DNA from 2 places in the Pseudoalteromonas sp. APC 3495 genome. Region 1 is predicted to be linked to the other one. Evidence: predicted binding sites of a transcription regulator. Region 1 holds the regulator's gene; the other holds the start of a gene.
What was found. Region 1 encodes NrdR, which represses ribonucleotide reductase genes. Its sites were predicted from a motif close to AAACACNANATNTNGTGTTT; they were not measured.
Positions count from the first base shown of each region.

Region 2: a site for NrdR is predicted at 3,971-3,990, ahead of nrdA (class 1a ribonucleoside-diphosphate reductase subunit alpha). Genes of this name have one in related genera too.

Region 1 is NZ_JASDDA010000048.1:12,310-20,617, reverse strand. Features, by position in the region: gene glyA (serine hydroxymethyltransferase) at 1-1,158, shown strand, start outside; gene nrdR (transcriptional regulator NrdR) at 1,266-1,715, shown strand; gene ribD (bifunctional diaminohydroxyphosphoribosylaminopyrimidine deaminase/5-amino-6-(5-phosphoribosylamino)uracil reductase RibD) at 1,718-2,845, shown strand; gene QL984_RS15570 (riboflavin synthase) at 2,870-3,523, shown strand; gene ribBA (bifunctional 3,4-dihydroxy-2-butanone-4-phosphate synthase/GTP cyclohydrolase II) at 3,552-4,664, shown strand; gene ribE (6,7-dimethyl-8-ribityllumazine synthase) at 4,758-5,222, shown strand; gene nusB (transcription antitermination factor NusB) at 5,238-5,651, shown strand; gene thiL (thiamine-phosphate kinase) at 5,736-6,710, shown strand; gene QL984_RS15545 (phosphatidylglycerophosphatase A) at 6,707-7,192, shown strand; gene QL984_RS15540 (ligand-binding sensor domain-containing diguanylate cyclase) at 7,224-8,308, shown strand, end outside.
Region 2 is NZ_JASDDA010000005.1:67,416-75,723, forward strand. Features, by position in the region: gene yfaE (class I ribonucleotide reductase maintenance protein YfaE) at 90-362, opposite strand; gene nrdB (class Ia ribonucleoside-diphosphate reductase subunit beta) at 362-1,492, opposite strand; gene nrdA (class 1a ribonucleoside-diphosphate reductase subunit alpha) at 1,566-3,848, opposite strand; gene QL984_RS03355 (HAD-IA family hydrolase) at 4,260-4,940, opposite strand; gene ubiG (bifunctional 2-polyprenyl-6-hydroxyphenol methylase/3-demethylubiquinol 3-O-methyltransferase UbiG) at 4,940-5,650, opposite strand; gene gyrA (DNA topoisomerase (ATP-hydrolyzing) subunit A) at 5,829-8,308, shown strand, end outside.

The sequences.
Region 1 (8,308 bases):
GCATCTGAAAACTACTGTAGCCCACGCGTACTTGAAGCGCAGGGTTCTCAGCTGACTAACAAATACGCTGAAGGTTACCCGGGCAAACGTTACTACGGTGGCTGTGAGCACGTAGACGTGGTTGAGCAACTTGCTATTGACCGCGCAAATGAATTATTTGGTACAGATTACGCAAACGTACAGCCTCATGCCGGTTCACAAGCGAATGCTGCTGTTTTCCAAGCTCTTTTAAGCCCACTTGATACTGTATTAGGCATGAGCCTAGCGCACGGTGGTCATTTAACGCACGGCTCACACGTTAACTTCTCTGGTAAAACATACAACGCAATTCAGTATGGCCTTAACGAAGAAACTGGCGAAATTGATTACGCACAAGTTGAAGCGTTAGCACTTGAGCACAAACCAAAAATGATCATTGCGGGTTTCTCTGCTTATTCAGGTATTGTTGACTGGGCTAAGTTCCGTGAAATTGCAGACAAAGTAGGTGCATACTTATTTGTTGATATGGCGCACGTTGCAGGTTTAATTGCTGCGGGTGTTTACCCAAGCCCGGTGCCATTTGCTCACGTTGTAACAACCACAACACACAAAACATTAGCGGGTCCTCGCGGTGGTTTAATCATTTCTGCGTGTGGCGATGAAGAAATTTACAAAAAGCTAAACAGCGCTGTTTTCCCAGGTGGCCAAGGTGGTCCTTTATGTCATGTTATTGCTGCTAAAGCGGTCGCATTTAAAGAAGCACTTCAACCTGAGTTTAAAACATACCAAGCACAAGTTGTTAAAAATGCACAAGCAATGGTTGCCGTATTACAAGAGCGCGGCTACAAAGTAGTATCGGGTAAAACTGACAACCACTTATTCTTACTTGATTTAATCGATAAAGATATCACAGGTAAAGATGCAGATGCTGCCCTAGGTAATGCGAATATCACGGTTAACAAAAACTCAGTACCGAACGATCCACGTTCACCATTTGTTACTTCTGGTTTGCGTATTGGTTCACCAGCAATCACTCGTCGTGGCTTTAAAGAAGCAGAGTCAAAAGAGTTAGCGGGCTGGATCTGTGACGTACTAGACAACATCGAAGATGAGTCAGTACAAGCGCAAGTAAAAGAAAAAGTGAAAGCAATTTGTGCAAAATTACCTGTTTACGCTTAATCCAAGAGTAAAATAGTAATTTAGATCACAACTGCACACATTTTTGTTATGATAATGGCCGCTATAATAGCGGCCATTTTTTGTTTTTAAAACGGAAACACACAGTTATGCATTGCCCATTTTGCACCGCCAAAGATACTAAAGTTATTGATTCTCGCCTTGTCGGCGGGGGACACCAAGTACGTAGACGTCGTGAATGTAATGAGTGCCACGAACGATTTACCACCTTTGAAGGGGCTGAATTAGTGATGCCACGGGTCATCAAGCAAGATGGCAGCCGCGAACCGTTTAATGAAGATAAGTTACTAAATGGCTTAACTCGCGCCCTCGAAAAACGCCCCGTAAGCACTGAGCAAGTTGACGAAGTGGTTAATATTATTAAGTCGCAGCTGCGAGCCACTGGCGAACGCGAAGTGTCTAGCCATTTGGTGGGTGAGTGCATTATGGAAGCGCTTAAAAAGTTAGATAAAGTGGCCTATGTAAGATTTGCCTCTGTATATCGCTCGTTTGAAGATATACGCGAATTTGGTGAAGAAATAGCCCGCTTAGGGGAATAGTAATGACCAAGCAAAGTTCGTTTTCAGAGGATGATAAACGCTACATGGCTCGCGCTATTGAACTGGCAAAAAAAGGGCGCTTTACGACAACCCCTAATCCTAATGTTGGCTGCGTACTCGTAAAAAACAATAAAGTAATAGGTGAAGGGTTTCATCAGTTAGCGGGCCAAGGTCATGCAGAGGTAAACGCACTGGCTATGGCTGGCGAAAATGCCAAAGGCGCAACCGCTTATGTAACCCTAGAGCCTTGCAGTCATTATGGTCGAACACCGCCTTGTGCTGAAGGGCTAAAAGTAGCCGGTGTTAAAAAAGTGATTGCCGCAATGGTTGACAGCAACCCGCAAGTTGCAGGCAAAGGTCTGAAAATTTTAGCGGATGCTGGTATAGAAGTTGCTCACGGATTACTTGAAGCGCAAGCTCGCGCATTAAACCTTGGGTTTTTTAAGCGCATGGAGCAGGGGTTACCCTTTGTGACTTGCAAAATGGCCGCCAGTATTGATGGTAAAACGGCGCTTAAAAACGGCCAAAGTAAATGGATAACAGGCCCCGCTGCGCGCCAAGATGTGCAACTATACCGAGCACAAAACTGTGCAATTTTAACCGGTGCCGATACGGTATTAATGGATGATGCAAAATTAAATGTGCGCCCAGAAGAGTTACCGTATTCTTTACCAACTGATTTACCACTGCGCCAACCGGTTCGCGTTGTTATTGACTCACAAAATAGACTTACCCCTGATCTTGCCTTATTTTCAATTCAAAGTGAGGTGATAATATTTACCACCAAGGTTGATAAATCGCATCAGTGGCCTCATTTTGTTAAACAGATTGAAGTACCTGAAAATAATAATAAAGTAGATTTACTGGCCGTGTTAAACACGCTAGCCCAATTGCAGTTTAATAATGTGTGGCTAGAGGCCGGAGCAACACTGGCTGGCAAAATGACAGAACTTGATTTAATTGATGAGTTTGTTTTTTACATTGCTCCTAAATTAATGGGCAGCGATGCTAAAAGTTTACTGAATTTCCCAGAGTTAATGAGTATGCAAAATACCATTAATTTAACTTTTAATGAGTGTGTGCCAATTGGTGATGATTTACGTATCACAGCACTAAAAAAAGCTCATTAATCATTTTATATAAAGAGTAGCACTATGTTTACTGGAATAGTTGAAGCGACAGGTAAAATTGCGTTATTACAAAAAAAACAAGGTGATTTAGCTATTCGTATCCAAAGTAAAAACCTTGATATGAGTGATGTTAAGTTAGGTGACAGTATTGCAACCAATGGTGTATGCCTGACGGTTGTTGATAAGCATATTGATGGCTTTAGTGCAGACTTATCAAATGAAACGATTAGCTTAACAGGGTTTGCACATTACGCATTAGGGCAAACCGTTAATCTAGAAAAGGCGATGCAACCTGTTTCGCGCCTCGGTGGTCATTTAGTGTCTGGCCATGTAGATGGCATTGCCACTATCACAGCAATTAATGCCAATGCGCGAGCAACAGAATATTGGTTAGCCACCGATGAAAATTTAATGAAATACATTCCTTACAAAGGGTCGGTTTGTATTGATGGTATTAGCCTGACGGTTAATGCAGTTGAAGGTAATAAATTTAAACTGACGATTGTGCCCCACACCAGCGGGCAAACGACCATAGCTGATTTTCAAGTCGGTACCAAAGTGAATTTAGAGGTCGACCAAATAGCACGTTATTTAGAGCGCCTAGTCAGAGGGGCTGAGCAACCTACGGGTTCAGATATTTCGATGAGCTTACTCGCTAAAGCGGGCTTTATAAAATAACGACATTGACAACTTATACGAGCAACTTATGAATTTAAACAGCGCACAAGAAATAATTGATGACATTAAAGCCGGTAAAATGGTTATTTTAATGGATGATGAAGACAGAGAAAATGAAGGCGATTTAATTATTGCTGCTGAACACATTAGTGCAGAAGCCATTAACTTTATGGCGACTCATGGCCGTGGACTAATTTGTTTAACGATGACTCAAGAGCGTTGCTCGCAGCTTGATTTACCATTAATGGTAAAAAATAATGGTGCCGCATTCTCAACTAATTTCACTATGTCGATTGAAGCATCAAAAGGGGTTACCACAGGTATTTCTGCAGCGGATCGTGCCCGCACTGTTCAAGCTGCCATCGCGAAAGGCGCTGTGCCAAGCGATATTGTACAACCAGGTCATATTTTTCCTATTATGGCGCAACCAGGCGGCGTGTTAACACGTGCAGGGCATACAGAAGCAGGGTGTGACTTAGCGCGTTTAGCAGGGCTTGAGCCATCATCAGTGATTGTAGAAATCCTAAATGAAGATGGCACCATGGCGCGTCGTCCTGATTTAGAAGTATTTGCTAAGCAACATGATATTAAAATTGGCACCATTGCTGATTTAATCGAGTACCGTAACCTAAACGAAACCACAATTGAGCAAGTTGCAAAATGTAAATTGCCAACTGAACATGGTGAGTTTGACTTAGTGACTTACAAAGACACCATTGATGGGCAGTTACACTATGCATTGCTTAAAGGTGAAATAAAGCAACAAGAACCGACCTTAGTACGTGTGCATTTACAAAGTACCTTTAACGATATTTTACTCTCTGATCGCAATGCTGACCGTAGTTGGGGTTTATCGCAAGCAATGGCTTATATTGCTGAGCATAATGGCGCCTTAGTTATTTTAGGTAAGCAAGAAAGCACTGAAGAGTTAGAAGCCACAGTAAAAGCGTTTGCCGCAGCTGATGCGGGTGAAAATGTGACGCCACGTAAATTTCAAGGTACTTCGCGCACCGTAGGTGTGGGTTCGCAAATTCTGGCTGATTTAGGTATTCAAAAAATGCGTTTGATGAGTTTACCTAAAAAATACCATGCATTATCAGGGTTCCATTTAGAAGTGGTTGACTACGTAGAGCCACAATAATTACGCGCTAGGTTATTATTTTATTTATGTGGTATAATGCGCATCAATTTTTGCGCAACCGAAATCGCTTAAACTTATTTTTAGGGTTATCAAATGAAAATTATTGAAGGTAATAAATACGCTCCAGGCAAAAAGTTTGCCATTGTCATTTCTCGTTTTAATGACTTTATTGGTAGTAGCTTGCTTGCAGGTGCTGTTGATGAGCTAAAACGTACTGGTGGAGTATCAGAAGACGATATTACCGTGATTTACGTACCCGGTGCGGTTGAATTACCTTTAGCAGCGAAACGCGTTGCAGCAAAAAAAGAATATGATGCAATTATCGCCTTAGGTGTAGTGATCAGAGGGGGCACGCCTCACTTTGATCTCGTCGCTGGCGAGTCAAATAAAGGGCTTGCACAAGTATCGCTTGAGTATGATATCCCGGTTGCATTTGGCGTATTAACCACTGAAAGCATTGAGCAAGCAATTGAGCGCGCAGGTACCAAAATGGGTAACAAAGGCGGCGAAGCTGCTTTAGGTGCGCTTGAAATGGTTAATGTGTTAGATAAAATTTAAGTTTAAGGAATTTTTGTGAAACCAGCAGCAAGACGTAAAGCACGTATCTTAGCACTTCAAGCCGTGTATTCATGGCAATTAAGCGGCAATGCAATTGCCGATATCGAACAACAAATGTTGATCGAAAACGATGTGACTAAAATTGATGTTGAATATTTTAAAGATTTAGCGCGTGGAGTTGCCGTAAATCATAAGCAACTAGACGAAGCTGTATCGCCTCATTTAACTCGTCCATTTGATGAATTAGACGAAGTTGAACGTGCAATCTTACGTTTAAGCAGCTACGAGCTTAAATTTCGTGAAGATGTTCCTTACAAAGTGGCTATCAATGAAAGCATTGAATTAGCGAAAATGTTTGGCGCTGAAGATAGCCATAAATTTGTAAACGGTGTACTTGATAAAGCTGTAAAACAGTTACGCAAGTCATAACAACTTAAGCTGCATATTAATTTCAGTGAGTTGTTATAAATAACCGTTAAAAAGGAGAGCCGGCATAGGTCGGCTTTTTTGTGTATGAAGGAATTTGAATTAATTAATCACTACTTTAAAGGTCGCGGTATCACTCGTCGCGATGTTAATTTAGGGATTGGAGATGACTGTGCGCTTGTCACAGTACCAGCAAACTGTCAGCTTGCTGTAACAACAGATACCTTAGTTGCTGGGGTGCATTTTTTTCATGATATCTCTCCTCGCGCATTAGGGCATCGAGCTCTGGCAGTAAATTTAAGTGATTTAGCTGCCATGGGTGCAGAGCCTACATGGGTATCGGTTGCACTCACATTGCCAAGTATCGATCCACAATGGATTGCAGAGCTGACTGACGGCATGCATGAAATTGCTGAGTACTTTAATGTACAAATTATTGGTGGCGATACGACTCAAGGCCCACTCAGTATTACTATTTGTGCAAAAGGCACGGTTCCTGAAGGTAAAGCACTGCGTCGAAGTGGCGCAAAAGTGGGCGACTGGATTTTTGTAACCGGACCGCTAGGTGATGCTGGTTTGGCAATTGAGTCAAAAAAACAAGGTTTGCCAGTTGCACCTGAACATTTAAAGCATATTAATAAATGTTTAAACTTTCCAACGCCACGCGTGGCCGCCGGACAAGCTTTGCGTGGCTTAGCGTCATCAGCTATTGATATTTCAGACGGTTTACTTGCTGATTTAGGTCACATTTTGGATTTGTCACAGGTCAGTGCAACAATCAATATTGAAAATGTACCTACTTCTGATGCGATGCAAGCGAGTCTTGATTTTGAGCAACAGCTTCCTTTTATACTCAACTATGGCGATGACTATGAACTACTTTATACCGTCCCAGACAGTAATAAGAGTATGCTCGATATTAAGTTGCGCCAATACGGTGTAGAAGCAACCTGTATCGGCCAAATCAAAAGTGGTGATGGGAATATAGAATTATTACACCAAGGTGAAAAGTTTGTTTTTGAGCACAAAGGCTTTGAGCACTTTTCCAAGGAGCAGGTTTGAATAAAAACCGATTATTTAATTTAAAACGCCCACATCAATTTTTTGGTTTGGGTTTTGGTACAGGGCTTGCGCCTAAAGCCCCTGGTACATTTGGTACTTTAGCGGCGTTACCATTTATTTTTATTACCATGCATTTTCCGTTATGGTTACAAATTGTATTTGCGGTGGTGATCAGTATATTTGGTATTTGGGCATGTGGAAAAACAGCTGATGACCTTCAAGTTCATGATCATCCAGCTATTGTTTGGGATGAAGTCGCTGGTTACTATATAACGATGATTGGTGCAGCACTGAATTGGCAAACATTATTAGTGGGCTTTTTACTATTTCGCTTTTTTGATATAGCAAAGCCAGGGCCGATTCGTATACTTGATAAACGTGCTCATGGTGGGTTTGGTATTATGGCCGATGATGTACTTGCAGGTATTTTTTCGCTTATTTGTTTGCAAGCATTGATAAAAGTAGGTTTACTACCCTTTTAATTTATTATTTGTTTAACTAGGTGGCAGCACTATGATGCGATTTTTATTGGTTTGTGTACTCTTGATGTGTGCCATGCCAAGTACGGCTTCAATTACTGATTACGTAGTTAAACAATGGAACATTAAAGACGGACTTCCCTCACAATCCCTCAAAAGTGTGGTGCAAGATAACCAAGGCTACATGTGGCTTGGTACGCAATTCGGATTAAGCCGATTTGATGGTAACACTTTTACTAATTACAACACTCAAAATAGTCTGTTTTTACCCAGCAATGGCATCAATAAATTACTGATTGATGGCCAAGGACTATTATGGATAGGCACGAAAAACGGCCTCGTTGTTATAGACCCAGAAAAGCTAACCGCACAAGAGTTTAATATTAAAGGCCCTGTTAGAGATATTCTTGAAGACTCTAAAGGCAGTATTTGGATAGCAGCTAATGGGCTTTATTACATAGACAGAGGCCAGATAGAGCTGCGCGACCAGCTAAACAATCCGAGCCCTATCGTAAATGCCACTGCGATCACCCAAATAGTAGGGTCAGTCAGTAAAATGGCGCTCTCACCAGAGGGAATTTGGCTGGTTAACGATCGTAATTTATTGCGCTTGACGCAAAGCGCGTCTGATTTTTCTAAATTGCGCTTAGAGCTTACCGCTAAAGTGGCCTTGCCTGATCGTTTAGCACAAACAATTGTTCACGACTTATCCTTTTTAAATGGCAATTTATATCTTGCTTCTGAGCTAGGTGCTTACTTTTTAGATTTAGATGATGAGCTACGCTCATTTCCGCTGCCTAACGCTAACAACTCAGCCGTTTATAAGTTTATGAGTGATGGCAATGGTGGCTTGTGGGTATCGACTTATGGGCGCTTATTGTTCAGAGGGAAGTCGGATGATTGGCAATGGGTTGAGCCCAGTCAATTAGATCAAAGTATTTGGTTTGCCGATATATTTAGAGATGATGAAAATAATATATGGTTAGCGAGTTTTAGTGAGGGACTTTGGCTTGCTCATGAAGGGCGAATAGAGCGCCATTCAGCCATTTCTAAAATGACCGAAGCGGTTATGGCCATTAGTAAATCACCAGATGGTAAGTTATGGATTGCCAACAAAAG
Region 2 (8,308 bases), on a different contig from region 1:
GCTATAATCGCGATTACTTGAGTAATAATTGCAGAAACAGGTAAGTGAATAAAGCGAGCTGTTAGGCATTATACTGTGTGGTTTGCTAGTTACTTTAAATTAATACTGATATCACCATTGGGCTTGCAGCAACACAATAGTATTTCACCATCACGCACAAAGGCTAACGGTTCTTCATTGTAATTGACTTCACCAGAGACAAGCGTAGCACGACACGCACCACAATATCCCTCACGGCACTGGTAAGCGGCATCAATTTTATTCGATTCTAGGCAATGTAAAAGAGAAGGGCAGCCAGCGGCAAAATCAATACGCTGGCTGTTATCTGCAAGCGTAATACTTGCAGTCGTTCTATCAGTCATTATAAATCAAAGTCACCAAATTCATCGGCATCTACTTGTGAATCAATTTGACCAACTAAGTATGAGCTAATTTCGGCCTCTTGAGGAGCAACTTGCACATTATCCGACACTAACCATGAGTTGATCCACGGAATAGGGTTGCTGTTATTTTCAAACTGTGCAGGTAGACCAATCGCGGTCATACGCGCATTGGTAATGTATTCAACGTACTGACATAGAATGTGTTTATTCAAACCAATCATCGAGCCATCTTTGAATAGGTACTCGGCCCATTCTTTCTCTTGCTCTGCGGCTTCAACAAACATCTTAATTGCTTCTTCACGGCATTGTGCGGCAACAATCGCCATTTCAGGGTCATCTTTGCCATCTTGCATGATATTTAAAATATGCTGAGTACCTGAAAGGTGAAGTGCTTCATCACGGGCAATAAGCTTTATAATTTTAGCATTACCTTCCATCAATTCACGCTCTGCAAACGCAAATGAACAGGCAAAGCTCACATAAAAGCGAATAGCTTCAAGGATGTTCACTGACATCATGGCCAGGTACAATTTCTTTTTCAGCTCAAATAAATTAACGACTACGGTTTGGCCATTAATTTCGTGTTTGCCTTCACCGTATAGGTTGTAAAGCGATACAGAATTGATTAGGTCATCATAATAAGTAGTAACGGCATCGGCACGCTCACTAATTTTTTCATTGCTAACAATGTCATCAAAAATGAGTTCAGGTGCTTGAGTTACGTTACGAATAATATGGGTGTACGAACGACTATGAATAGTTTCACTAAACGCCCATGTCTCAATCCATGTTTCTAGCTCAGGAATAGACACAATTGGTAATAGTGCTACGTTAGGCGAACGACCTTGAACACTATCAAGCAACGTTTGGTATTTTAAGTTGCTTAAAAATATATGCTTCTCGTGATCGGGAAGCGCTTGAAAGTCTAAACGGTCTTTACTTACATCAACTTCTTCAGGTCGCCAAAAGAAAGACAATTGTTTTTCAATTAATTTTTCAAAAATAGGGTATTTTTGTTGATCGTAACGTGACACGTTAACGGTTTGACCAAAAAACATTGGCTCTTGCATTTGGTTATTATGATTTCTGCTAAAAGTAGTATAAGACATGTTTATCACTCAAAAAACTATCACTAAAACTATCAGGACAAAGCGGGCAAGGCGCCCGCTTTAAGTTTAACTATTAAATTTTACACGCGCCGCCTGCACAATCATCATCTTCCACTTCTGGAGTGTCTTCTTGAGCATCTGATGCGCCATCGCGGGTATTATGGTAATACAGTGTTTTAACACCTAGCTTGTAGGCACCAAGTAAGTCTTTTAGTAAGACTTTCATAGGTACTCTACCGCCTTCGTATCTGTTTGGATCATAATTAGTATTTGCTGAAATTGTTTGGTCGATAAATTTCTGCATTATGCCTACTAATTGTAAGTAACCATCGTTTGATGGAATATCCCACAGTAATTCATAGTTATCTTTAAGGCGTTCGTACTCAGGGACAACCTGCTTTAAAATACCGTCTTTACTTGCTTTAACACTAATATGGCCACGTGGTGGCTCAATACCATTGGTTGCATTTGAGATTTGCGATGATGTTTCTGATGGCATTAATGCGCTCAGCGTTGAGTTACGCATACCGTGCTCTTTAATGCTGGCACGTAACGTATCCCAATCAAGGTGCAGTGGTTCATCACAAATTTTATCTAAATCACGCTTGTACGTATCTGTTGGCATAATACCTTGTGAGTACGTAGTTTCGTTAAATTTAGGACATGCTCCACGCTCTTTTGCAAGCTCATTAGATGCTTTCATTAAGTAGTACTGAATCGCTTCAAATGTTTTGTGCGTGAGTGCATTTGCGCTGCCATCTGAGTAACGCTTACCGTTTTTAGCTAAGTAGTAAGCGTAGTTAATCACACCTATACCTAGGGTACGACGTCCCATAGTGGCATTTTTTGCCGCCGGTACTGGGTAGTCTTGGAAATCAAGTAAGTTATCTAGTGCACGAACGGCAAGCTCAGCTAACTCTTCTAATTCATCCAGTGACTCAATCGCGCCTAAGTTAAATGCAGACAAGGTACATAAGGCAATTTCACCTTCTTCGTCGTTTACATTACTTAGTGGTTTAGTCGGTAATGCAATTTCTAAACATAAGTTAGATTGACGAATAGGCGCCACTTTCGAGATAAATGGACTATGCGTATTACAGTGGTCAACATTTTGTAAGTAAATACGACCGGTGCTGGCACGTTCTTGAGCAAACATAGAAAACAGTTCAATGGCTTTAATACGTTTTTTACGAATTGACTCGTCTTGCTCATACTTTACATAAAGTGCATCAAATTCATCTTGATCTTCAAAGAATGCATCGTAAAGGCCCGGCACGTCTGATGGACTGAATAAGGTAATGTAATCGTCTTTAATTAAACGCGAATACATTAGTTTATTAAACTGCACACCGTAGTCTAGGTGACGTACGCGGTTATCATCAACACCACGGTTGTTTTTAAGTACCAGTAGGTTTTCTACTTCTAAATGCCAAAGCGGGTAGAATAAAGTAGCGGCTCCGCCACGTACACCGCCTTGCGAACAGCTTTTAACGGCTGTTTGAAAATGCTTATAAAACGGAATACAGCCAGTGTGGTACGCTTCGCCATTGCGAATAGGGCTACCTAATGCACGAATACGTCCGGCATTAATACCAATACCAGCACGTTGAGAAACGTATTTAACAATCGCTGATGATGTCGCATTAATTGAATCTAAGCTGTCACCACACTCAATCAGTACACATGAGCTGAACTGACGTGTTGGCGTACGTACACCCGACATAATTGGCGTAGGTAAAGAAATTTTAAATAATGAAACCGCATCGTAAAAACGTTTGATGTAATCAATACGCGTATCACGTGGATAATCTGAGAATAAGCTTGCCGCTACTAAGATGTATAAAAACTGTGCGCTTTCGTAAATTTCACCGGTAACACGGTTTTGAACTAGGTATTTACCTTCAAGCTGTTTCACGGCTGCATAGCTAAAGTTAAGATCGCGTGAATGATCTAAGTAAGCATCTAGTTCATCAAGTTCTTGCTCTGTGTAATCAACAAGCAAATGTGCGTCGTAGCGTTTTTGTTCAACCATGTTGGTAACGTGGTCAAAAAGACGCGGTGGCTCAAATTGGCCATACGCTTTTTTACGTAAATGGAATACAGCTAAACGAGCAGCAAGATACTGATAATCAGGTGATTCTTTTGAGATCTGATCCGCAGCGGCTTTAATAATCGTTTCGTGGATGTCTTTAGTACGAATACCGTCATAAAATTGAATATGCGATTTAAGTTCAACTTGTGAAACCGAAACGTTATTTAAACCTTCGGCGGCCCATTCAATAACGCGATGGATCTTATCAAGATCGAGTGGCTCTTTACGACCGTCACGTTTGCTTACAGATAACTGTTGGTTCATAGCTTTGCCTGTATTCCTTGGGAATTAAATATTTTTGACCAATGCGTGCACCTAAAAAAGCGCAGTGCCTATTCGTTTATTGTTATTTTCACCGGTTTGGTGAATTTAATTGAATAACATTTAGCCACAATATCTGGTGTTGTTCAAATTAGAGATCACAAGATAGTGTGGTCTGGTATCTTTTGCAAGGGACAGAAACCGCTCTCATTGTGGATAACGTTGGGATAACGTAATTGTGTTAGTAGGCATTAACCTTTGATCAATCGGTTAAGTTGAAATTTGTAAAAATCAACTAAGGAAAGATTAAATTTACGCTTTTTTAAAATAAATTTTGTCTGCTTTTTTTATCATCAAGCTTTGCGTAAAAACTAACACAATCACAATATGTAGTGTTTATTAATTAACATGGCACTATATGTGGTTAAATGCATCTATAGGACTGTGCCAATTAAAATCCGCATTCCAAGCCAATGCCTCGTCAACACTCGGTACATATCCCCATAGTGCGGTTGCGGTGTGCATATTGGCTGCTTTACCTGCTTGAATGTCACGCTGCGCATCACCTATATATAGGCAGCGCGAAGGATCAACACTCATTTGCTCAGCGCAATACAGTAAAGGAAGGGGTGAGGGCTTAGATTCAGCTAAGGTATCACCGCTTATCACAATACGTGCATTTTTTAATGCAGGAATCGCCTTGACTAAAGGATCAGTTAAAAATCCGGGCTTATTAGTCATAATTCCCCAGGGTATTGCTTTGTTATCAAGTGCGATTAGTAATTGCTCTATTCCTACAAAACATCGAGTATGGGTGGCAATATTGGCAGCGTATTGCGTGACTAGCTCATGTAAAAGTTGCTCTTGCGGCTGTTGTGCCCAGCTTTCTTTAAAACCAGCAGCCAATAAAGCGGCAGCACCGTTTGAAGCCGCGGGGCGATATATATCACTGCCCACTTGGGGCTGTTGATGATTTTGCAGCACGGTGTTTAGTGCGGCGCCTAAATCATCAGCGGTATCGAGTAAAGTGCCATCTAAGTCAAACAGCAATGCTTGATATTCCATTGGGACAATGGGGGTTTGAGAGCTTGCCATTACGCTAACTTCTCAAAATGCAGCATATAATTTACGCTTACATCATCATTCATTGTGTATTGCTTAGAAAGCGGGTTGTAACTTAAACCAGCACTGGCACGTACTTTTAAGCCAGCTTGCTCTGCCCATGCAATTAATTGTGCAGGTTTAATAAACTTTTTATGGTCATGGGTACCCTCTGGGACCATTTTTAACAGTTTTTCTGCACCGACAATAGCGTATAAGTAAGCTTTTGGGGTTTTATTAAGAGTAGAGAAAAAAACATCAGCCCCAGGTTTTGCTAATTTAGCCACCGCATGAATAATAGAAGCAGGGTCGGGGACGTGCTCTAACATTTCCATACAAGTGATCACATCAAAGCGCTCAGGGTGCTCATCTGCAAACTGCTCTGCAGGTACTTTTATATACTCAACGGGGACACTTGTTTCTAAGCTGTGTAACTTGGCGACAGTTAAAGGCTCTTGCCCCATATCGATACCTGTTACGTTTGCGCCCATTCGCGCCATGCTGTGACTTAAAATGCCACCACCACATCCTACATCTAGGGTTTCTTTATCAAATAATCCTTTGGTTTTGTCTGCGATGAAATCTAATCGTAATGGATTAATTTCGTGAAGCGGCTTAAATTCGCCTTCTAAATCCCACCAACGTTCTGCGATGGCTTCAAACTTTGCTATTTCTGCGTTATCTACATTTTGATGTTCGGTCATAAAATACTTCCTCGTCAATCTGAGGCCATTATATAGGCCTAAATTGATAAATCGCAAAGTTTTGCGCCTGTAAATTAAAATTAATTGTGATAGCATGGTTACTTAGAAATAATAACAAACACTCTTAATACCTAATACTGGGTTGTTAAGAGCTGATACTGAAGGAATGTGATATCAAATGACTGATCTCGCCAATGAAATTCTGCCAGTCAATATTGAAGACGAGTTAAAAAACTCCTACTTAGATTACGCCATGAGTGTAATTGTAGGACGTGCATTACCAGACGTACGTGACGGTTTAAAACCTGTTCACCGCCGCGTTTTGTTTGCAATGAACGAGCTTAGTAATGACTGGAACAAGCCTTACAAAAAATCGGCCCGTGTGGTCGGTGACGTAATCGGTAAATACCACCCACACGGCGACAGTGCAGTTTATGACACCATCGTACGTATGGCTCAGCCATTCTCACTGCGTTACATGCTAGTAGATGGTCAGGGTAACTTTGGTTCGGTTGATGGTGATTCAGCAGCGGCAATGCGTTATACAGAAGTACGTATGGCAAAAATGTCGCACGAATTATTAGCCGATCTTGAAAAAGAAACGGTTGATTTTGTGCCTAACTACGATGGCACAGAGCAAATTCCTGATGTGTTACCCACTAAAATACCTAACCTATTAGTTAATGGTTCATCAGGTATTGCGGTTGGTATGGCAACAAATATTCCGCCACATAACTTAACAGAAGTCGTGAATGGCTGTTTAGCGCTTATTCAAAACCCTGAATTGACCATTACTGAGTTAATGGATTACATTCCTGGGCCTGATTTCCCAACTGCGGCGATTATTAACGGTAAAAAAGGCATTGAACAAGCTTATCAAACCGGTCGTGGTAAAGTGTACATGCGTGCGCGTGCTGACATCGAAACCGATGAAAAGACGGGTCGCGAAACCATTATTGTTCATGAAATCCCTTACCAAGTTAACAAAGCACGTTTGATTGAAAAAATCGCCGAGCTAGTTAAAGATAAAAAAATTGAAGGGATCAGCGCATTACGTGATGAATCAGATAAAGACGGTATGCGTATCGTTATCGAGATCAAACGTGGTGACGTAGGTGAAGTTATTTTAAACAACCTTTATTCACAAACTCAGTTACAAACAGTGTTTGGTATGAATATGGTTGCGTTAATTAATAACCAACCTAAGTGTTTCAACTTAAAAGAAATGCTTGAAGAATTTATTATCCACCGCCGTGAAGTTGTTACCCGTCGTACGGTATTTGATTTACGCAAAGCCCGCGACCGTGCGCATACGCTAGAAGGTTTAGCGATTGCACTGGCTAACATTGACCCAATTATCGAACTTATCCGTAAGTCGCCAACACCTGCTGAGGCAAAAGTTGCATTAACAGCGCGTCCATGGGAATTAGGTAATGTTAAAGCCATGCTTGATAAAGCAGGCGAAGACAACGTAGCACGCCCAGATTGGTTAGCAAGCGAGCTTGGTATTCGTGATGGTCAGTACTATATTTCTGAGCAACAAGCTCAAGCAATATTAGACTTACGTTTACACAAACTTACTGGTCTTGAACACGAAAAAATTCTTACCGAATATCAATCATTACTTGAGTTGATTGCCGAGTTATTATTCATTTTGGCAAATCCAGAGCGTTTAATGGAAGTTATTCGTGATGAGCTCGTTGAAATTAAAGAGCAATATGGTGATGAGCGCCGCACTGAAATAAATGCTGCAGCACACGATATAAGCCTTGAAGATTTAATCAACGAAGAAAACGTAGTTGTTACGCTTTCACATGAAGGGTACGTTAAGTATCAAGCATTAACTGATTACGAAGCGCAGCGTCGTGGTGGTAAAGGTAAATCAGCAACTAAGATGAAAGATGAAGATTTCATTGAACGTTTATTGGTTGCCAATACGCACGATACTATTCTTTGTTTCTCTACAGCGGGTCGTTTATATTGGCTTAAAGTATACCAGTTGCCACTTGCCAGTCGTGCAGCGCGCGGTAAGCCAATTGTTAACTTATTACCACTTGAAGCAGATGAACGTATTACTGCAATCCTGCCAGTACGCGATTATGAAGATGATAAATACATCTTTATGGCTACGGCGTTCGGTACGGTTAAGAAAACGCCATTAACGGCATACAGTCGTCAACGTGCAAGCGGTATTATTGCGGTTAACTTAAACGAAGGTGATAGCTTAATCGGTGTTGATATTACCGATGGCAGCAACGAAATTATGTTGTTCACTGATGCGGGTAAAGTTGTTCGCTTTAAAGAAGCTGAAGAAACAGCTGTTGTTGATGAAAATGGTAACCCTGTTCTTGATGAAGAAGGTAAGCCTGAAATCCGTTTCAAAGGTGTACGTCCTATGGGCCGTACTGCAACGGGTGTTCGTGGTATTAAGATGCCAGACGATCAGCGTGTTGTATCACTTATTGTACCAAAGAATGATGGTGCAATATTAACAGTGACAGAAAATGGCTACGGCAAGCGTACCCAACTTGAAGATTACCCATCTAAGAGTCGTGCAACTCAAGGTGTTGTATCAATCAAAGTGAGTGAGCGTAACGGTGCTGTTGTTGGTGCTGTACAGGTTGATGACAACGACGAAATAATGATTATTTCGAATCG